One region of the Streptomyces sp. NPDC021356 genome, then DNA from elsewhere that is predicted to be linked to it. Evidence: riboswitches for the same ligand, from Rfam matches in the RefSeq annotation. Region 1 holds a riboswitch; each other region holds the start of a gene.
The links. A riboswitch is a leader RNA that binds a small molecule or an ion and turns the genes downstream of it on or off. The one in region 1 is predicted to bind thiamine pyrophosphate.
Positions count from the first base shown of each region.

Region 2: it holds a riboswitch for thiamine pyrophosphate, as region 1 does, so the genes downstream of both, AB0G56_RS00060 (cytosine permease) here and thiO (glycine oxidase ThiO) in region 1, are expected to answer to the same signal.
Region 3: it holds a riboswitch for thiamine pyrophosphate, as region 1 does, so the genes downstream of both, AB0G56_RS14315 (nuclear transport factor 2 family protein) here and thiO (glycine oxidase ThiO) in region 1, are expected to answer to the same signal.
Region 4: it holds a riboswitch for thiamine pyrophosphate, as region 1 does, so the genes downstream of both, thiC (phosphomethylpyrimidine synthase ThiC) here and thiO (glycine oxidase ThiO) in region 1, are expected to answer to the same signal.

Region 1 covers NZ_JBFACU010000002.1:337,677-342,890, forward strand. The annotation lists gene metF (methylenetetrahydrofolate reductase [NAD(P)H]) at 1-108, opposite strand, end outside; gene thiE (thiamine phosphate synthase) at 296-955, opposite strand; gene AB0G56_RS03700 (Rv2175c family DNA-binding protein) at 1,157-1,522, opposite strand; gene AB0G56_RS03705 (FAD-dependent oxidoreductase) at 1,602-2,831, opposite strand; gene AB0G56_RS03710 (hypothetical protein) at 2,864-3,001, opposite strand; gene AB0G56_RS03715 (hypothetical protein) at 2,998-3,339, opposite strand; TPP riboswitch at 3,392-3,503, shown strand; gene thiO (glycine oxidase ThiO) at 3,501-4,667, shown strand; gene thiS (sulfur carrier protein ThiS) at 4,664-4,876, shown strand; gene AB0G56_RS03730 (thiazole synthase) at 4,880-5,214, shown strand, end outside.
Region 2 covers NZ_JBFACU010000001.1:6,892-12,105, reverse strand. The annotation lists gene AB0G56_RS00070 (universal stress protein) at 99-539, shown strand; gene AB0G56_RS00065 (hypothetical protein) at 880-1,020, opposite strand; gene AB0G56_RS00060 (cytosine permease) at 1,321-2,760, opposite strand; TPP riboswitch at 2,750-2,844, opposite strand; gene AB0G56_RS00055 (DUF2891 domain-containing protein) at 2,872-3,891, opposite strand; gene pcp (pyroglutamyl-peptidase I) at 3,891-4,541, opposite strand; gene AB0G56_RS00045 (DUF979 domain-containing protein) at 4,604-5,214, opposite strand, start outside.
Region 3 covers NZ_JBFACU010000009.1:112,154-117,367, reverse strand. The annotation lists gene AB0G56_RS14325 (SCO2322 family protein) at 1-306, opposite strand, end outside; gene AB0G56_RS14320 (prenyltransferase/squalene oxidase repeat-containing protein) at 369-1,619, opposite strand; cobalamin riboswitch at 1,751-1,822, opposite strand; gene AB0G56_RS14315 (nuclear transport factor 2 family protein) at 1,945-2,406, opposite strand; TPP riboswitch at 2,448-2,624, opposite strand; gene AB0G56_RS14310 (TetR family transcriptional regulator) at 2,713-3,330, opposite strand; gene AB0G56_RS14305 (glycosyltransferase family 4 protein) at 3,610-5,043, shown strand; gene AB0G56_RS14300 (class I SAM-dependent methyltransferase) at 5,037-5,214, shown strand, end outside.
Region 4 covers NZ_JBFACU010000006.1:227,502-232,715, reverse strand. The annotation lists gene AB0G56_RS10390 (metallophosphoesterase) at 1-7, shown strand, start outside; gene AB0G56_RS10385 (hypothetical protein) at 190-1,041, shown strand; gene thiC (phosphomethylpyrimidine synthase ThiC) at 1,056-2,861, opposite strand; TPP riboswitch at 2,854-3,031, opposite strand; gene AB0G56_RS10375 (YibE/F family protein) at 3,103-4,512, shown strand; gene AB0G56_RS10370 (SsgA family sporulation/cell division regulator) at 4,678-5,115, opposite strand; gene AB0G56_RS10365 (helix-turn-helix domain-containing protein) at 5,214-5,214, opposite strand, start outside.

The sequences.
Region 1 (5,214 bases):
AGTCTTGGGGGCGTAGAACTCGAACGAATACGTCGTCTTGCCGGTCGCGAGCATGTCGCGGACGGTAGGGGCGTGGTCCGACCTGGTGGATGCGGTGCCGAGGGCCATACCCGCAGGTTAGCCAGGGTGTGGCGGTCCCCCAACCGGATGTCGGTGTTTTGCCCGATTTGCCGACTTGTTGTCCACTCCTTGGACACTTCGGCCCATCGGCTCGCCGGACGGCCCCTACCGCCGGGAGGGCCTGACACGGCTCCCCGCCGAACGGCGGCCCTGGGTTCCCGTACCGCCGGGCCGGTCACGCCTGCCGCAGACGCTTCGCGAACTCCGCCGCCGCCGCGCCGGGGTCGCCGGCCTCGGTGATCGCCCGGACCACGACGACGCGTCGGGCGCCGGCCTCCAGCACCTGGTCCAGGTTGCCGAGGTCGATGCCGCCGATGGCGAACCAGGGCCGGTCGGTGCCGAGGGCGGCGGTGTGCCGGACCAGGTCGAGACCCGGCGCGTGGCGGCCGGGCTTGGTCGGGGTGGGCCAGCAGGGGCCCGTGCAGAAGTAGTCGACGCCGTCCTGCTCGGCGGCAGCGGCGGCCTCGGACTCGGCATGGGTGGAGCGGCCGATCAGGACGTCGTCGCCGAGTATCGCGCGCGCCGCGGGGACGGGCAGGTCGCCCTGGCCCAGGTGCAGCACGTCCGCGCGGGCGGCGTGGGCGACGTCCGCGCGGTCGTTGACCGCGAGCAGTCTGCCGTGGCGGGCGCAGGCGTCGGCGAACACCTCCAGGTGCTCCAGCTCCTCCCCGGCCTCCATGCCCTTGTCGCGCAGTTGCACGATGTCGACGCCGCCCGCGAGGACCGCGTCGAGGAACTCGGGCAGGTCGCCCCGGTCCCTGCGGGCGTCCGTGCACAGGTACAGGCGCGCGTCGGCCAGGCGGGCGCGGGCGGCGGCTGCGGCGGTGTCGGACATACGGGGTCCCCCTGGGATCGGTTGCGGTGTGTCGAAGGCGTACGGGCCACGGCTTCGGAGCGCCTGGGCCGGTCTCGGCCGGTCTGCGCCTGCCTCGGCCTGCCTCGGCCGGGAACGACCGCGGCCCGTACGCCGGACGGATGGTTCAGTCCGGGCAGCGGGCGGCCCGGACAGCGGGCCGCCCTGTCAGTGCGCCCGGGGTCAGACGGCGAGCGCCTGGGCGCGGCGCTTCACCTCCGTGCCGCGATTCTCGCTCAGGGCCTGGGCCGGGGTGCCGGGCAGGGTCGGGTCGGGGGTGAAGAGCCACTCGATCATCTCTTCGACCGTGAAGCCGTCGTCCCGCAGGAGCGTCAGGGTCCCGGACAGGCCCTTGACGACCTTGTCCTCGTCGATGAAGGCGGCGGGGACGTGCAGCGCGCGGTTCTCACCACGGCGTACGGCGATGAGCTGGCCCTCCTTGACCAGCTGCCGCACACGCGTCACCTCGACGCCGAGCTTCTCGGCGATGTCGGGCAGGGTCAGCCAGGCGGGGACGAGCGCATCGGTCTTCGCGTCAATCTCGGTCACGGAACCAAGCGTGCCATCTGCCACTGACACTCGGAAGCCGACCCCGCCCACCTGGGCGGAGGCCGTTCGGTGCGCTTCGCTAGGCGGTGGCCGCCTTCAGCGGCCGTGACGGGTCGGCCAGCAGCGCGGGATCCATCGCCGCGCCCGCCTCGATGAGCCGTCTGCCCTGCGCGAGATCCCGCGGCCGGCCTACCGCCAACAGGGCGACCAGGCGGCTGCCGCGCAGCCAGCAGACCGTCCAGGCGGGGCCGGAGGGGTCGCCGCGCCAGACGGTGGTGTCGGCCGAGGTGTGGTGTCCGGCGTACTGCACGAAGCGGCCGAACTGCTCGGACCAGAAGTACGGCACCGGGTCGTAGACGGCCGGGGTCAGGCCGATCACGTTGGCGGCGACCGTACGCGGGCCCTGGAGCGCGTTGTCCCAGTGGTGGACCAGCAGGCGCTCGCCGTACCGGCCCGACGGGAAGGAGGCGCAGTCGCCGACCGCGTACACGTCCGCCGCGCCGGCGCGCAGGTGGTCGTCGGCGAGCACCTCTCCGCGCTCGCCCAGCTCGATGCCGGAGCCCGCCAGCCAGGCGGTCGCGGGGCGGGCGCCGATGCCGACGACGACGGCGCCCGCGGGCAGCCGTGCCCCGTCGTCGAGCACGACCGCGCCGGGCTCGACGCGCGCCACGCGCGCGTGGGTGCGCAGCTCGGTACCGCTGTCGGCGTACCAGGCGGTCATCGGGGCGGCCACCTCGGCGGGCAGGACGCCCGCCAGCGGCCGGTCGGCGGCCTCCACGACCGTCACGGCGCAGCCCGCCTCGCGGGCGGCCGTGGCGAACTCGGCGCCGATCCAGCCCGCGCCGACCACGACGACGTCGTGCTGCTCGGCGAGGACCGGCCGCAGCCGTTCGGCGTCGTCCAGGGTGCGCAGCAGGTGCACGCCCGGGACGTCCTCGGCGCCGGGCAGCCGCATCGGCTCCGCGCCCGTGGCGAGGACCAGCACGTCGTACGGGACGGGTCCCTCGGAGGTGTCGAGCACATGGGCTTCGAGGCGCACGGCCAGGGCCTCGCAGCCGAGCCGCAGCTCCAGGCCGAGCGCCTCGAAGTCGACGTCGAAGGCGGACCCCTCGGCCTTGCCGAGCAGGACGGCCTTGGACAGCGGCGGCCGGTCGTAGGGCTGGTGGGGTTCGGCGCCGATCAGGACGACGGTGCCGGTGAAGCCCTGCTCGCGCAGGGCGACCGCGGTCTGCACTCCGGCCATGCCCGCGCCGACGACGACCACGCGCCGCGGCTGGGCCGTGCCCTGTTCCTGCGTCTGCTCGCTCACCTGATCACCATAGTCACCTGACGTTTTGTCAGTCAGGGGGCGTGCGGAGTGACGTGCTCCACAACGCCCGCCGACGCCTCGTCCGCCGACGCCCCGTCCCCCGGGGCCACGCCCGTGAACGCCACGGCCGCCGACGCCACCACCGCCGACGCCATGCCCGCGGACGTCACCCGCCCACCTGTTCCACCACGCTCGTGCCGCTCCCGGCCTGCGACTCCCACTCCCACGTCTCCTCCAACCGCACCCGTCCGTCGGGGAGTTCGACGACCGTCGAGACGCAGTGCCCCGAGGAGGTGGTGCCGTCGTGCTTGAGCTGGACGTACCGGAAGTCGAGCCGGTCGCCCGCCCGGGTGCCCACCAGATGACCGCGGACGACGTCACCGCCCGCGTACTCGGCCCAGATCTCACCGCCCCGCTCGTGGTAGGTGAAGCGGGTGCGGGTTCCCACCTGGCCGGGGGCCTGGTCGGTGACGGGGGCGAGGACGAGACCGTCCAGCGAGGGCGGCATACAGGAGGCTCCCTTACAAAAGCGCTGCTCCAGGGGCTAGGGTGGCCACCGTACAAGCACTCGCGGGAGCCCGGACGCACCGGGCTGAGAGGGAGGCTGGCGGCCTCCGACCGTACGAACCTGATCCGGGTCATGCCGGCGAAGGGAGGGGCTGGACGCCCATGTCGTTGCCACGTACGTCAGACGTCCTCGTCGTCGGGGGCGGGATCATCGGGCTCGTGACCGCCTGGCGCGCGGCCCGCAGCGGGCTGGCCACGGCCGTGGTGGATCCGGAGCCGGGCGGCGGTGCCGCGCAGGTGGCGGCCGGGATGCTGGCCGCCGTCACGGAACTGCACTACGGCGAGGAGACCCTGCTCGGCCTGAACCTGGCATCGGCCCGCCGCTACCCGGCGTTCGCGGCCGAGCTGACCGAGCTGACCGGCCTCGACCTCGGTTACCGCAGGTGCGGGACGCTCGCCGTGGCGCTGGACGCCGACGACCGCGCCCACCTGCGGGAACTGCACGCCCTGCAACAGCGCTCCGGCCTGGAGTCGGAATGGCTGTCGGGGCGCGAGTGCCGGCGCCTGGAGCCGATGCTCGCGCCGGGCGTGCGCGGCGGGCTCCGGGTGGACGGCGACCACCAGATCGACCCGCGGCGGCTGGCCGCCGCCCTGGTGGCCGCCTGCGAGCGCACGGGCGTCGTCTTCCACCGCGCGTGGGCCGAGCGGCTCACCGTCGAGCGGGAGCGGGCCACGGGCTGCGTGCTGCGCGACGGCACCGCGCTCGGCGCCGAGCAGGTGGTGCTGGCCGCCGGCAGCCTCAGCGGACGCCTCGCGGGGGTGCCGGACGAGCTGCTGCCGCCGGTGCGGCCGGTGAAGGGGCAGGTGCTGCGGCTGACCGTGCCGAAGCGGTACGCGCCGTTCCTGAGCCGCACGGTGCGGGCCGTGGTGCGCGGCGGCCACCTCTACCTGGTGCCGCGGCTCAGCGGCGAACTGGTCGTCGGGGCCACCAGCGAGGAGCTGGGCTGGGACACCACGGTGACGGCGGGCGGCGTCTACGAGCTGCTGCGCGACGCGCACGAGCTGGTGCCCGGCATCACCGAGCTGCCGCTGACCGAGACCCGGGCCGGGCTGCGCCCCGGCTCCCCCGACAACGCGCCGCTGCTCGGCCCGACCGGTCTGGACGGGCTCCTTGTGGCGACCGGCCACTACCGCAACGGCGTGCTGCTCACGCCGGTGACCGGTGACGTCATGGCCCACGTGCTGACGACCGGCGAGCTGCCGGACGAGGCCCGTCCCTTCACCCCGCGGCGCTTTCGCGCCGCCGCCCTCACGGAGCAGTCCGCATGACCCTCCCCGTCCGCATCTCCGTCAACGGCGAGCCGCGCGAGTTCGCGCCCGGCACGGCCCTGGACACCGTCGTACGGGCCCTGACCGCGGCGCCCTCCGGGGTGGCCGCCGCCCTCAACGAGACCGTCGTCCCGCGCGACCGGTGGCCCGCCACCGCCCTGACCGAGGGCGACCGCGTCGAAATCCTCACCGCCGTCCAAGGAGGCTGACCCATGGCCGACGACCCCTTCGTCCTCGGTGGTACGTCCTTCACGTCCCGGCTGATCATGGGCACCGGCGGTGCGCCCAGCCTGGACGTCCTCGAACGGTCGCTGGTGGCCTCCGGCACGGAGCTGACCACGGTCGCGATGCGCCGGGTGGACCCTTCCGTGCACGGCTCCGTGCTGTCCGTGCTGGAAAAGCTCGGCATCCGGGTGCTGCCCAACACCGCGGGCTGCTTCACGGCCGGCGAGGCGGTCCTCACCGCCCGCCTCGCCCGGGAGGCGCTCGGCACCGACCTGGTCAAACTGGAGGTCATCGCCGACGAGCGCACGCTGCTGCCCGACCC
Region 2 (5,214 bases), on a different contig from region 1:
GGTTGTTCACGCCGTTGCTTGATCACATCGCGCGGTGTCCGCGGGTCAGGTACTCCGGCACCACCTGGGCAACACCCACAGACAAGGAAGAGCACCTCATGTTCCACCGCGTTCTCGTCGCCGTCGACCCGAGCCCCGCCCGTCACTCCGTCGTCCGCCTCGCCGGTGACGTCGCCCGGCTGAACGGCGCCAAGGTCAGGGTGCTGCACGTCGCCCCCACCTCGGCCACCCTCGCCGCCGTGGTCCCCCTGGAGAACGAAGCGGAGGCCAAGGCCGTCCTCGACGAGGCCGTCACCGCGCTGCGGGACTCGGGCGTCGACGCCGAGGGCGCCGTGGCGGCCGGTCTGACCACCCAGATCGCCACGGCCATCTCCGCCGCCGCCGAGGAGTTCGGGGCCGACCTCCTGGTCCTCGGACACCATCACCGCGGCCCGCTCGAAGCCTTCGTCAGCCCCCGTGTCAGCGACGCCGTCGCCCACGCGGCCCGCATCGCCATCCTCCTCGCCCCCGAGGACACCACCGCCGCCGAGCAGGACTGACCGAAGGCCGTCCCGGCCGGGCGCGGCAGCGCCACCGGGCCGGCGGACAGGACCGGAGCGGGCGGGGCCGGGGTGGGGACCGCGCGGGCCGTTCCACTCGGGGGTGGGCACGTCCCTTCGACGGCCTCGGCCACCGGTGCTCTCGGGCACGTCCGGCGATGGGCAAGGCGGTATGAAGCGTTCGTCCGCGTCCGGCCGGGCGAAAAACCGCCGAACAACCGCCGGACAACGGAACGTCGCTCCGATCCACCTACGGAGCGACGTTCCGCTGTGTCGACGGGCGCTCGGGACACCGAGGGACTCACGGGTCGCGCGATGACCACCGGCCCGTCCCGGCGCGTCACGGTGTCGTCGGGGGTTCCGGTTCCGACGTCTCGTCGTCCGGCTCGCTCGCCCACCGGGACAGGAGTTCCTCGAAGGCGTCCATCCCCAGCAGGAGCAGCATCATCGCGATCGGCGTGCACAGTGCCACCACAACCATGGAGCCTCCCGAGGGGAGCACCGGCGGACTCTCTTCACCCGGCCCCGCGAGCCGCACGCGGCGAGGCACTACCCAGTGTGGGGCCGAACGGGGTACCGCGCACTTCGTTCAGTTCGGGCCGGCGCCGGCCGCGGCCTGCGGCGGACCGGCGACCGCGGCCGGCCGCAGGCGGGTCCCCTCCGCGCTGCCCGGCGCGGCGGTCATGACGCCGTGCCCAGCCCCGTCCCCGGTGTCGTGGTCATGGTGCCCATCTCCGGCGCCCCCGCCGGAGCGCCGCCCGCGGTGGTGGTACGGCTGCTCCTACCCTCGGACCCCGTCGCCGGCCGCCCCGTCCGCCGTACGCGGCCGCCGCAGTGCGCGCAACGGCGCGTACACGAGCAGGGCCGCCGCGAACGCCACCGGATAGGCGAGATCGGCGCCGTGCAGGGCCCGGGCGGCCGGGCCCGTGTACAGGCCGGTGTTCATGAACGGCACGGACACGGCGAAGGCGACGACGAACGCGGTGAGCGCCGGCCACCAGGACTGCGGGCGGTCCGTCTCCTGTGACAGCTCGACGGGGCGCCCGCCGCGGGCGCGGGCCCGGGCGGCCCAGTCGACGATCACGATGGCGACGAAGGCCGGGATCCAGTACCCGACGAACAGCAGCACGTTCTGGAAGCGCGCGGTGGTGTCGGCCGCGTGCATCCACAGCACCAGCGGGAACCCGAGGACCGCGGCGAGGGCGGCGGCCGGCGGCCGGGGCAGGCGTACGCCCATGGTCTGCAGGGCCAGCGACCCGCTGTAGTCGTTCATGGCGTTGCTGCACAGGGCCGAGAGCGCGATCGCCAGGAGCCCGAACGCGCCGAGCGCGCCCCCGCCGAGCAGCGTGTCGACGCCGTGGGCGGTCTGGTCGGTGAACTCGGCGGCGCCCCACAGGCCGAGCGCCTGCACCGCCACGAAGGACAGGCCGATGCCGAGCAGCGTGCACCAGAACATGCGCGGACGCGATGCCGTGCGGGGCAGGTAGCGGCTGAAGTCACTGGCGTAGGGGGCCCAGGACAGGGCGAGGCTCAGCGCGACGGTGCAGGTCAGGGCGAACGCCCCGGCCCGGTCGGCGCCGTGCACGGTGGCGGTCGCGGCCGGGTGGGCGCCGTGGACGAGCTTGGCGGCGAGGACGGCGAAGGCCGCGGCGAGCGCGAAGGTCATCACCGTCTGCAGCCGGTGGATCACCTCGTAGCCGAGCACACCCAGCGCGCCCTGGCCCGCCATCATCACCAGGACGCCCGCCCAGAACGGCCAGCCGCACAACTGGGCCAGCGCCTCCCCGCCGAACAGGCCGATCAGCGCGTCCCAGGCGATCGACGACAGCCACTGCAACACGCCCGGCACGGTGACGGCCCGGCCGAACGCCAGCCGGGCCAGGGGCATCTGCGCCGCCCCGGTCCGGCTTCCCCAGGTGCCCAGGTAGGCGGTGGGCACCGCGCCCAGCACGGTGCCGAGCACGACGGCGGCCAGGGCGGTGGTGAAGTCGAGCCCGAGCGTGGCACCCACGGTGCCGCTGAACACGCCGGTCATGGTCAGGTTGGGGGCGAACCAGACGGTGAACAGCCGCCCCGGGCCGCCGTAGCGGGTGTCCTCGGGCACCGGCGTGATCCCGCGTGCCTCCATCCGCAGATCACCGGGGGCCGTCGGCATCCGTCCGTCGAAGACGTGCCGCGGGCCGGCGGCGGCCGGCTCGGTGCGGGCATGCGGCAATGACATGTGACATCCCTCCGCCAGTCCTAACTGGTTCAGGTTCGACGGGTGTGATCTCAGCCCCGCGCAGGGGCACCCCGTGTCCAGGTACGGCCGCCAGGATAGCCCGGCCCGGTGTCAGGCCTCGCCGGGGTGGTCCCCGTCGAGCGCCAGCACGGCGAAGGTGGCCAGCCAGTGGTCGGTGGTGAAGTCGCCGCGCTCCACCGCGGGCAGGCCTGCCGCGAGGTGCGCCCTTGCCGCCTCGGCCAGGCGGGTGCGGACCGGACCGTCCGGCAGCGCCCCGGCGATCGAACGCAGCGCGGCGGCCCTGCTGAGGGCCAGGCCGAGCAGGTGGCCGATCTGCGGATCGGCGTGGTCGGAGACCACCGGCACGTCCAGCGACGGGCAGGACGCGCCCGAGCGCAGGGCGGGCAGGAACCGGTCGAGCCAGGAGGCGAACGCCTCCGGGGCGAGCACCCGGCGCATCGCGTCGGCCTCGGTCAGCGCGGGCGACAGGAAGTCCTGGCCCGACGGCTCCCAGTGGGCGGGAGCGTCGTGGTCGTCGGCGAACCAGGCCAGCAGACGTTCCCGTACGGCGTCGGCGGTCGGGGCGGACAGTTCCCCGGAGTCCAGGAGCAGACCGAGCGCGAAGGCGCTGTTGGGATGGTTGCCGTGGCGCACGGGATAGGTGGCCTTCGGGAGCCAGTCGGCGAGCAGCCGCTCGACGGCGGCGACGCCCGGTGCCAGGGCCTCGGCCCAGCGCGCGCCCGCCGCCCCCGAGTACGCCCGGCACTCGGCGGCCAGCGCCACCAGCCAGGCCCAGCCGTACGGCCGCTCGAAGGAGGGCCGGTCCAGGAGGTAGGCGGCTTCGGCGGCGATGTTCCGCGCGGTGAGGTGCCGGTCGAGCACGTTCACGTAGGGCGCGGTCTCGGCGAGCGCGGGTGTGCCGCCGTGTCGGCGCAGCACGCGCACGAGCAGCCAGTGCATGTGGACCGAGGAGTGCCAGTCGTAGGCGCCGTAGAAGGCCGGATGGAGGCTGTTCGGCCGCGTGTCCTCGGCGGCGGAGGTGACCAGGTGGGCGGGGAAGTTGGGGTACTCGCGGGTGATGTTGGCGAGGGCGAGCCGGGCGAAGGGCGTCGCGTAGGAGGTGAGCGGCATCAGTGGGTGGCCCCCTCGGTGATCTTCAGGTCCTGCTCCGTGGGCGTGCCGGCGGCGGCGACCAGCAGGGCGCGCAGCCCGCGGGCCACGGTGGCGGGCTCCAGGGCCGGGGCGGTGCCGTCGGTGACCTGCTCGGGCGCCCAGGGGACATGTACGAAACCGCCGCGGACGTGCGGGAACTCGGTGGCGATGAGGTGGCCGAGGCCGTACGCGACGTGGTTGCAGACGAACGTGCCCGCGGTGTGGGAGACGGCGGCCGGGACCCCGGCCCCGCGCACGGCGGCGACGCAGGCCTTGACGGGGAGGGAGGAGAAGTAGGCGGCGGGGCCGCCGGGGACGACCGGTTCGTCGACGGGCTGGGCTCCGGCGTTGTCGGGGATGCGTGCGTCGTCGATGTTGATGGCGACGCGTTCGACGGTGACGGCGGGCCGCCCGCCCGCCTGGCCCAGGCAGAGGACCAGCTCGGGGGCCGCCGCGCGGACGGCGTCCCGCAGCGCGTCCAGCGAGGTGGCGAAGACGCAGGGCAGTTCGGCGGCGGTGACCGTGAGTCCGGCGGGCGGTTCGGCGGCCAGGAGGCGGGCCGCCTGCCAGGACGGGTTCACGCTCTCGCCGCCGAAGGGGGCGAAGCCGGTGACGAGCACACGGGTCATGGGACTTCCTTCACGGGAACGACGGTGGGGCGGGCCGGGGCGGGCGGCGCGGGCCGGGTGGCTCAGAAGGCGAAGACCGCCATGATCACGGTGCAGCAGACCAGGAGCGGCAGCGCCGTCGGGATCTGCGCCTTGATCGGCCCGTACTGGTCCTTCAGTTCGAGCAGGGTGGCCGGGACGATGTTGAAGTTGGCGGCCATCGGCGTGCAGAGCGTGCCGGCGAAACCGGCCAGCATGCCGATCGCGAGGACGGCGGCCTCGTTGCCGTGCATCTGCTCGATGAGGATGGGCCAGCCGATCGCCGCCGTCATGACCGGGAAAGCGGCGAACGCGTTGCCCATGATCACGGTGAACAGGAACATGCCCAGGCAGTAGGCGATCACGGCGAGGTACTTCGAGTTGTCCGGCAGCACGTCGTTCACGATCTTGCCGACCTGGGTGCCGACGCCGGCCAGCGCGAAGATCGACCCGAGCACGGCGAGGAGCTGGGGCAGCAGCAGCGCGGAACCCATCGCCTCCAGCATGGAGCGGCCGGAGTGCAGCGGCACGGAGAGCTTCTTCTCGCCGGTGACCAGCATGCCGACGACGAGGGCGACGACGCATCCGACGCCGAGGCCGAGCAGCGTGGCCTTGCCCTTCTCGAACAGGCCGGAGTCGTCGAGCACGGAGGCGC
Region 3 (5,214 bases), on a different contig from region 1:
GACGCCGAAGTCGAGGACCAGTGCGACGCGCTTGGCACCGCCCCGTGCCGGGGTGCCCGAGCAGATGGCCGCGAAGTCAGCCGTCCCGCGAGGCTTGGCCGCGTCCTTCGAGTCCTGGCTCACCGCGAAGCGGAAGCCCTGCACGTCACCGTCGGCGGGCCGGGCCGTGGACGGCCCTTGCGTGGCGTACGTCCAGCTGCCGCCGTCGCGGTCCCAGAAGGACCAGTAGCGGTACCCGGCCGCCTGGGCCGGGGCGACGGCCGCCGACAGCAGGACCACGGCGGCCAGCAGCAGCGCGGACACCACGGACAGTGCGGACAGCGGGGAGCCGGCGGTCGGCGTGGGCAGGGCGCGGAGGCGGCGGTGTGTCACGGCTGCTGCCTCTTGGCGCGGCTGCCGCGTGTGCCCAGCCAGGCGGCGGCGCCGAGGACGACGACCAGGCAGACCCCGCCGACGATCCACCAGGTGGTGTGGGACGAGCTGTCGCTCTTCTGCGTCGCGTCGCCGCTCGTGCTGCCCGTCGCGGCCTGCTGCGGCGCCGGGCCGGTCGCGTTCAGCGCCTTGACCAGGTCGAGGCCGCCGAAGGCGCGCGGGTCGGTGCCGGTGGCGTGGGCGGCGAAGACCAGCTGGGCGTAGGCGGCCGGACCGCTCTGCGCCGCCCAGCTCCCGGCGTTCTTCTTCAGCCACTCCAGCGGCCTCCGCGCCTGTCCCGCACCGCCCTGCGCGGCGAGCGCGACGACCGCGTCGGCGGTGTTGCCGTAGTCGGGCTGGGCGGTGGCGCCGGGGAGCGCCGAGGTGAGGTGGCCGTCCTTGGCGACGGCGTGTGCGAGGTAGGCGGCGCCGCCCGCGGCGGCCCGCGCCGGGGTGGCGGTACCGGAGCCGGTGCAGCGGGCCGCGTCACCCGTCTTCCTCTGCGGCGTGGCGGCCAGTCCCTGACCGAGCGCGGCGACCACACCGGCGGCGGTCGCGTCCGCGTTGGCGGCGAGCTTGCCGTGCTTGTCGGGCTGGTAGGCGAACGCGCCCGCACCGTCACCCGTGCACGGCAGGGCCAGCTTCAGCAGGGCGTCGTAGGGGGACTTGCCGTCCTTGACGACGGACGCGGGCTTCTCGCCCACGGCGGCGAGGGCGCCGACGACGACCGAGGTCGAGTTGGCGTCGCTGGGCCCGCCGGGCGCGTACCCCCAGCCGCCGTCCTTGTTCTGCACGGACTTCAGCCAGGAGACGGCCTTGCCGGTCACCGCGTCGTGGCCGCCGAGCGCGGCGAGCGCCTGGACGGCGGCGGCCGTGCTGTTGGAGTCGACGGCCGTCCTGGCGTCGCACCCGTGCGCCGGGTCGGCGCGGAAGGGCGCGAACGCGCCGCTCGCGCACTGCTGCCCGGCCAGCCAGTCCACGGCCCGCGCGGCGGGCCGCACCCCCACGGTGTGCTGCGCGAGCAGCGCGAGGGACTGCCGCCAGACGCCGTCGTACTTCGGGTCGGTGCTTCCGTACAGCCCCGGCGGGAGCGCGGGGGAGGCGGAGGGGGACGGGGAGGAGTCGGCGACGGCGGCCTGCGCCGGGACACCGATCACGGCGACGGCGGCGACGGCGGCCAGGGCCGCTGCGCTGCGGCGTATGTTCATGATCGGCGGAAGCCTCTCCCTGTGGGGAGCCGGACAGCACGGGACACCCCGGCGGCTCGGCTCCGTATCCCTCGACGGTGCCGTACGGCGGCGGGCTGCCGGCGTACGCGAGCCGCTCACGCGCGCGCCCGGGGCATTCCGGCTCGCCGCCACGTGGGCGGTCTACGGTTGCGGGTCAGCGCCGGATTCGCACCGGCTTCCCCCCGGACAGGCGTGAAACGACCGGGCCACTCTACCGGCCCGGCCGGCGGCGGCCACGGGGTGGCCGTGGGGGCCTGCGGCCACGGGCCGGCGGGCGCTGGGGCTACGGGCCCGGGCGCTGTGGCTACAGACCCGGGGTGGGTCCGCCGAACGGCAGGCGCAGGGTCCGGGAGACCAGCAGCCACTCACCGTCGCCGGTCCGGCGGAAGACGTCGGCGTAGTCACCGACCTGGACGGGCGGGCCGGGCGGCACCATGCCGCGGGCGGCGCTGTGGCCGTCGACGCGGTAGGTGGTGAAGTACGAGGTGGCCGTCGCCGTGTCCGCGGAGGCCACCGTGACGAGGACGTTGGACATCACGCGGCGCGAGAGCCGGCCCGCCGGGCGGGAGCCGAAGTACGTCCGCAGGGCGTCACGCCCCTCCACCCGCCTGCCGTCCCCGGGCGGCGGCCACTGCCACACCCCGTCCGGGACGAACAGCTCGGCCACGGAGGCCGGATCGCCCAGGTCCAGGCGGTGGACGAAGTCGACGATCAGTCGTTCGCAGGCGCGTTCGGCGCGGAGGCGCTCAAGAGGGGCCATGTCCATGGGCCCTGCATAGCAGCCGCGCATGGGCGCGGGCGCGCGAAAAACCTACGAGACGGGTTCCCTTCGCCGGTATGGTCCGGATCAGGTGATGGGGGTCGCCTTCCGGTTCTGCTGCGAACCTTCCGGCCTCTCAGCCCTACCGTCGACGTCGGCCCCAGCGGATGCCGTAGCGTCTCGCGGAAGTCGGCTACTCCGGTCGGACTCCCTCACTCGCCTCGTAGGCACTTCCAGGATAGAACGCGCACAGCCTGACGCAATACCTGAAGCCGGGAAAATCCGACTGATCGGCATACATCGGCATACCGGCTATTCGCGCTCGCCCTCGGTCAGGTCGATCAGCCGGCACACCGTCTCGATGTCGACCTGGACCTGCGCGATGGACGCGCGGCCCGAGAGCCAGGTGATCAGGGCCGAGAGCCAGGTGTGCTCGACGACCCGGACCACGGCGAGCTGCTCCGGACCCGGGTCGTCCCGGCCCATCGCGTCCAGGATGATCGTCGTGGTCTGCCGGGAGACCTGGTCGACCTCGGGGCTCGCACTGCGGTCCGCGAAGGTCAGGGCGCGCACCATCGCGTCCGCCAGCTCGGGCTCGCGCTGGAGCGCGAAGAACGCGCGCATCAGCGTCTCCGCCACCCGCTCGGCCGCGCTGTCACCGGCCGGTGGCCGCTTGCGCAGCGTGCCGTGCAGCCGCTCCAGCTGGTCCCGCATCGTGGCGACCAGCAGGTGCACCTTGGACGGGAAGTACCGGTACAGCGTGCCGAGCGCCACCTGCGAGGACTCCGCCACCTCTCGCATCTGCACCGCGTCGAAGCCGCCCCGGCAGGCCAGCTGCGCGCTCGCGCGCAGGATGCGGCGGCGGCGCGCCTCCTGCCGCTCGGTGAGCGGCGGCGCGTCCGACCGGGAGGTACTGGCTTGCGCAGGCATGGGTCGCGCTCCGTGGCAGTCGGTCGAGGGCGGGGGATCGGACGGCGTGGCAGGACTCCGGCCGGGGGAGCGCACGGCCGCGGCCGGACCGGGCAGCGCGCGGCCCGGGGCCATGGCCCGAGCCGTGGCGCGAATCACCCGCTCCCCGGCTCACAGCGCGGCTACCTGCCGGTAGATTCGGAGCCTCCTGAACGATCAAGACGATCAAGTCTGAAACTTGTTCTAGATTAGCGTCCCGGCGTAATCTCGCGGGACGGTGCAGTCAGAAGGGGGCCCTAAGTGACCGCTGAGGCCAGTTGGGCCGGGTCCCCGGCGGACCCCGCCCAGGACGGCGGCCGAGCGCTCAGGATCGCGCTCCTCACCTACAAGGGGAACCCGTTCTGCGGCGGCCAGGGCGTCTACGTACGCCACCTCTCGCGCGAACTGGCCCGCCTCGGCCACCGCGTCGAGGTCATCGGCGCCCAGCCGTACCCCGTCCTCGACGAGGACGACGACCACGCCGGCACGCTGCGCCTGACCGAACTGCCCAGCCTCGACCTCTACCGCCAGCCCGATCCCTTCCGCACTCCGAAGCGCGGCGAGTACCGCGACTGGATCGACGCGCTGGAGGTCGCCACCATGTGGACCGGCGGCTTCCCCGAGCCGCTGACCTTCTCGCTGCGCGCCCGCCGCCACCTGCGCGCCCGCCGCGGCGAGTTCGACGTCGTCCACGACAACCAGACCCTCGGCTACGGCCTCCTCGGCGACGTCGGCGCCCCCCTGGTCACCACCGTCCACCACCCCATCACCGTGGACCGGCAGCTGGAGCTGGACGCCGCGACGACCCGCCAGCGGCAGTGGTCGGTGCGGCGCTGGTACGCCTTCACCCGGATGCAGAAGCGGGTCGCGCGCCGCCTGCCGTCCCTGCTCACCGTCTCCGGCACGTCCCGGCAGGAGATCGTCGACCACCTCGGCGTACGCCCCGACCGCATCCACGTCGTCCACATCGGCGCCGACACCGACCTGTTCTCGCCCGACCCGTCCGTGCCGCAGGTGCCGGGCCGGATCGTGACCACCTCCAGCGCGGACGTACCCCTCAAGGGCCTCGTCTTCCTCGTGGAGGCACTGGCGAAGGTCCGCGCGGAACACCCCAGCGCGCACCTGGTCGTCGTCGGCAAGCAGCCCGCCGAGGGGCCGGTCGCCCAGGCCGTCGAGCGCTACGGCCTGAAGGACGCCGTCGAGTTCGTCAAGGGCATCTCGGACGCCGAACTGGTCGACCTGGTCCGCTCGGCCGAGGTCGCCTGCGTGCCGTCGCTCTACGAGGGCTTCTCGCTGCCGGCCGCCGAGGCGATGGCCACGGGAACACCGCTGGTCGCCACGACCGGCGGCGCCATCCCCGAGGTCGCCGGGCGGGACGGGGAGACCTGCCTGGCGGTGCCGCCGGGCGACGCGGGCGAGCTGGCCGCCGCCCTGACCCGGCTGCTGGGGGACCCCGCGCTGCGGGACCGGCTCGGCCGGGCCGGACGCGAGCGCGTGCTGCGCCACTTCACCTGGGCCCGGGCCGCCGAGGGCACGGTGGCCCGCTACCGCGAGGCCATCGAGGGCGCCGCCCGCCCCGCGCCCAGGTCCCCGTCCCCGTACCGCTCCGCGCCCGCCGCCGCCCACGACGCACCAGCGGCGGCGGCACCGGACGCACCAGCAGCAGACGCATACGAAAGCAGGGCCACGTGCTGACCGTCGACTTCTCCCGGTTCCCGCTCGCCCCGGGCGACCGCGTCCTGGACCTCGGCTGCGGCGGGGGCCGGCACGCGTTCGAGTGCTACCGGCGCGGCGCGCAGGTGGTGGCCCTGGACCAGAACGGCGAGGAGATCCGCGAGGTCGCCAAGTGGTTCGCGGCGATGAAGG
Region 4 (5,214 bases), on a different contig from region 1:
CATCTGAGCGTTCGACGAGCAGGCCCGTGACAGCGGGCCGGACCACGGCTCGGCGCGCAATTTGTGGAAACCCCCTGTCACCGCGCGCCGTCACGGCTCTACCATCGGTCTATCCGTAGCAGGCTCCCCTCCGTTTCTGCCCGACGGCTCGCTGTCATGCGAGCCCCAAGCCCTACGGAGCATCGGGGGATGCACATGAACAGCGTTCCGCAGCACCTGCTGATCGAGGACCGCCAGGAATACGAGCGGCTCCTCGACGAGGCGCTGCGCTCCGCCCCGCACCACCTTGAACCGGGCACCGCCGGACAGCGGCTCAACACCGAACAACTGCGCACCATGGCACTCGACGCCACGGCCCTGATCACCGCCGCCGCGGCCACCGAGTACCACCACTACGTGAAGGTCCGCGAGGACCTGCGTCGCCCCGCACCGGCCGTCCCCGCGTCCGTCCGCGAGAGTGACACCGCGGAGTCCGCAGGGGCCGCGGCAGGAATCGCGGCCACCGTCGGCGAGGCCGTCGAGCCCAGCGGTGCGGGCGCCGCCGCCGTCGTCGCGGTCCTCGCCCCCGTCCTCGCGGGCGTCGCCGCCGCTCTCTTCCTCCTCGTCGGCTACATACTGAAGATGCTCGACCCTGCACCGGCCTTCGCCCAGAGCCTGGTCACCGTCGGCTGGGTGTTCGGCGCCGTGACCGCTGCCGCCATCCTGGCGGCCGGGGCGGCCCTGCTGCTCACCGCGCTGCGCAACCGCCCGTCACCGGGCACCGCGCCGCACGAGGAACTCGTCCAGGCCCGCGCCGCCTGGCAGGAGGCCCTGCTCGAACGGGGCATCCTGCCGTTCCTGCGCGAGGCCCTCGCGGCCTCCGGGTCCGTCACGCCGTACCGGACGGACCCGTCGGCACCGAGCGGCCGCATGCCGCACCTCGGCTACGGCCGTCCCGGCTTCAGCAGCCCGGGCGACGGCGTCCCGGGCCCGCGTCCCAGCTACTCCAGCCCCGACTTCACCAGCCCGGACTTCGGAGGACCGGAACACCAGCCGGAGTGACAGCGGCCGCGGCCTCACTCAGCGAGCGGCAGGTACACCCGGTTGCCCGCGGCGGCGAACTCCTTGGACTTCTGGGCCATGCCCTCCTCGACCTCGGTCCGGCTGGTGCCGTGCTCGCGGCGGATGTCCTGAGAGATCTTCATCGAACAGAACTTCGGCCCGCACATCGAGCAGAAGTGGGCCGTCTTGGCGGGCTCCGCCGGGAGGGTCTCGTCGTGGAACTCCCGTGCCGTGTCCGGGTCGAGGGCCAGGTTGAACTGGTCCTCCCACCGGAACTCGAAACGGGCGTCGGATAGCGCGTCGTCCCACTCCTGGGCGCCCGGATGTCCCTTGGCGAGGTCGGCCGCGTGCGCGGCGATCTTGTAGGTGATGACCCCTGTCTTCACGTCGTCGCGGTTGGGCAGGCCCAGGTGCTCCTTGGGCGTGACGTAACAGAGCATCGCCGTGCCCCACCAGGCGATCATGGCGGCACCGATACCGGAGGTGATGTGGTCGTACGCCGGAGCGACGTCCGTCGTCAGCGGTCCGAGCGTATAGAACGGAGCTTCATCACAGATCTCCTGCTGAAGGTCGATGTTCTCCTTGATCTTGTGCATCGGGACGTGGCCCGGGCCCTCGATCATCGTCTGTACGTGGAAACGCTTGGCGACCGTGTTGAGTTCCCCGAGCGTGCGCAACTCAGCGAACTGCGCCTCGTCGTTGGCGTCCGCGATCGAGCCCGGCCTGAGGCCGTCACCGAGGGAGTACGTGACGTCGTAGGCGGCGAGGATCTCGCAGAGTTCCTCGAAGTTCTCGTAGAGGAACGACTCCTTGTGGTGCGCGAGGCACCAGGCGGCCATGATCGAGCCGCCGCGCGAGACGATGCCGGTCTTGCGGTTGGCGGTCAGCGGCACGTACGCGAGGCGTACGCCGGCGTGGACGGTCATGTAGTCCACGCCCTGTTCGGCCTGTTCGATGACCGTGTCCTTGTAGACTTCCCAGGTCAGTTCCTCGGCCCTGCCGTCGACCTTTTCCAGAGCCTGGTAGAGCGGCACCGTCCCGATGGGCACGGGGGAGTTGCGCAGTACCCATTCACGCGTGGTGTGGATGTTGCGGCCGGTGGAGAGGTCCATGACGGTGTCGGCACCCCAGCGGGTCGCCCACGTCATCTTCTCGACCTCCTCCTCGATCGAGGAAGTCACCGCGGAGTTGCCGATGTTGGCGTTGACCTTCACCAGGAACCGCTTGCCGATGATCATCGGTTCGATCTCCGGGTGGTTCACGTTGGCCGGGAGCACCGCGCGGCCTGCCGCGATCTCCTCGCGGACGACCTCGGGCGAAACGTTCTCCCGGACGGCCACGAACTCCATCTCCGGTGTGATCTCCCCCCGGCGGGCGTAAGCCAGTTGCGTCACGGCCTGGCCGTCACGGCCTCGCCGCGGCTGGCGCGGCCGGCCCGGGAACACCGCGTCGAGGTTGCGCAGGCCCCCGCGCGGTGCGGTGTGCTTGATCCCGTCGTCCTCGGGACGGACCGGCCGACCCGCGTACTCCTCGGTGTCGCCGCGGGCAGTGATCCAGTTCTCCCGCAGCGGCGACAGGCCACGGCGGACATCGGTGTCGACGAGCGGATCGGTGTACGGGCCCGAAGTGTCGTAGAGCGTGACTGACTGCCCGTTGGTGAGGTGCACCTGACGGACCGGCACCCGCAGATCGGGGCGTGAGCCCTCGACATACGCCTTGTGCCAGCCGATGGACACCCCGGCCTCCTCGCGGGAAGCGGACTGCCCCCCGTCGCTGGACAACTGCGCGGAGGCAGGCGTGCGTGCGTCCTTGTTGGTCATGAGACCTACTCCCTACGCCGGCATTACCCGGTAACAGGTTCGGCGGTCGACGCAGCGGCTTCCGTCCGGCGGCGGTTCCCGGGGAACGTCTCTCGTTCCACGTGAAACATCGCGAAGACGAAGGTCAGCGCCCTCTCAGCCCGGTGCTCCGAGCTCCCGCGTGTGCAAAGGTGCCTCCACGCTAGCGTCATATGGGGCGCGGTGAACAGTGGGCCCCTGCCCTTCTTGCGATGATCTGGCGGTGACCACGACACAGCAGTTCCCCCAGCCGCCGCCGGAACCGCGCCCCGACGCCGGGGCCGGGCAGGGACATGCGTCCGGGCAAGGCAGTCCCCACGGCCAGGGGCACGGGCACGGTCACGGGCACGGGCACGGCCCCGCCGCCCCGGTCTCCCAGCACCTCCGCAAGGTCATCGCCGCGATCCTGATTCCCTTCGCCGCCGCGGTCGTGGTCGGCCTCGTCGCGCTCTGGCCGGGCGGCGCCGCCGCGCACGAGCGCACCGGCGTGGGATTCGACCGACAGACGCAGCAGGCCACGGTCACCGTGGTGGTGTCGGTGAGCTGCAAGGCGGTGAACGCCTCCGGTGACACACCCACCGGGGACACCTCCACCGCCGAGGGCGCCTCTGCCCAGGCGCAGGCGTCCGGGACCTGCAAGAAGGCCACGGTCCGCGTCGACACCGGCCAGGACGAGGGGCGCACCTTCACCGAGATCGTGCAGCCGGACCAGTCGCGGCAGTTGCACCGGGGCGAGAAGGTCGTGGTCGCCTACGAGCCCGCGGCGCCGCGGGAACTGCAGTACTCGGTCACGGACGTGAACCGGGGTTTGCCCATGGCGCTGCTGGCCGGGATCTTCGCACTCGCCGTCGTGGTCGTCGGGCGACTGCGGGGCGTCATGGCGCTGGTCGCGCTGGCCATCAGCTTCCTGGTGCTGGACCTGTTCATCCTTCCCGCGATCCTGCAAGGGTCGAACCCGCTGGTCGTGGCCGTGGTCGGGTCGAGCGCGATCATGCTGATCGCGCTGTACATGTGCCACGGCCTGTCCGCCCGGACCTCGGTGGCGGTGCTCGGCACGCTGATCTCCCTGGTGCTGATCGGCGTCCTGGGTTCGCTGTTCATCGGCTGGGCCGCGCTCACGGGCAACACCGACGACGACACCGGCCTGATCCACGGTCTTTATCCGGCGATCGACATGAGCGGTCTGCTCCTCGCCGGTGTGATCATCGGCTCGCTCGGCGTCCTCGACGACGTGACGGTGACCCAGACGTCGGCGATCTGGGAGCTGCACGAGGCCAACCCGTCCATGGGCTGGCGCGGGCTGTACCGCGCCGGCATCCGCATCGGGCGCGACCACATCGCGTCCGTCGTCAACACCCTGGTCCTCGCGTACGCGGGCGCGGCGCTGCCGCTGCTGCTGCTCTTCTCCATCGCGCAGAGCAGCGTGGGGACCGTCGCCACCAGTGAACTCGTCTCCGAGGAGATCGTGCGCACCCTCGTGGGCTCGATCGGCCTGGTCGCCTCGGTGCCGGTCACCACGGCCCTGGCTGCCCTCGTCGTCTCGGCCGACCGCCCGGAGGCGGTGCGGAACCGGGCGGCGGCCGGGCTCCCCGCTCCCGCGCGCGGTGGCCGGGGCAGACGACGCAAGCAATGAGGCCTCACCGGGGACGGTGAAGGGACTGAGGGCTGGCCCGGCCTGCTCCTCGGGCCGGGCCTCAGGCCTCGGGCCGCCCCTCAGGCCTCGGATCGGGCCGGCGTCGTGTCTCGTGCCGGGCGGTGAAGCGTTACTCCATGGCACGCGCCCGCTTGCAGAAACGCTTCAGCCCGCGCTCTGCTCTTCCGCCAGGATCCGGTCCAGGGCCTCGTCGAGATGCGCGTCGAAGTCGGCCAGAGCACCTTCCTGGCCCAGCGGCACCAGTTTGTCCGTGCGGTCGAGGAACGCCACCAGGGGCGCCGTGGAGGAGCGGAAGAGGGCCCGGTCGACGCCGACCTGAAGACGGATCAGGACCTCCGCAAGCGAGTCGGACTCGGCAGGCGCGATACGCACGTCGCCGTCCCCGCACGGCCTGCCCACTCCGTCCACCAGCAGCTCCCGCCCGAACGCCCAGGTGACGGGGGCGTCACCGGGCAGATGGAAGGTCAGCCGTACGGCATAGGGATCACAGGTCTCGTACCGCAACTCCACCGGAATGCGGAAGGAGAGCTCCTCGGACACGAGAAAGCTCATCATGACCTCTGCCTGTACGGACTCGCGCATCACTACCCCGTCATCTGCCGTCGACTGGCCGGGAATGATCCCCATAACACTGGTGGCATCTTGCTGAACGTATATGGCAGATCACAAGGAGTGAGTTTT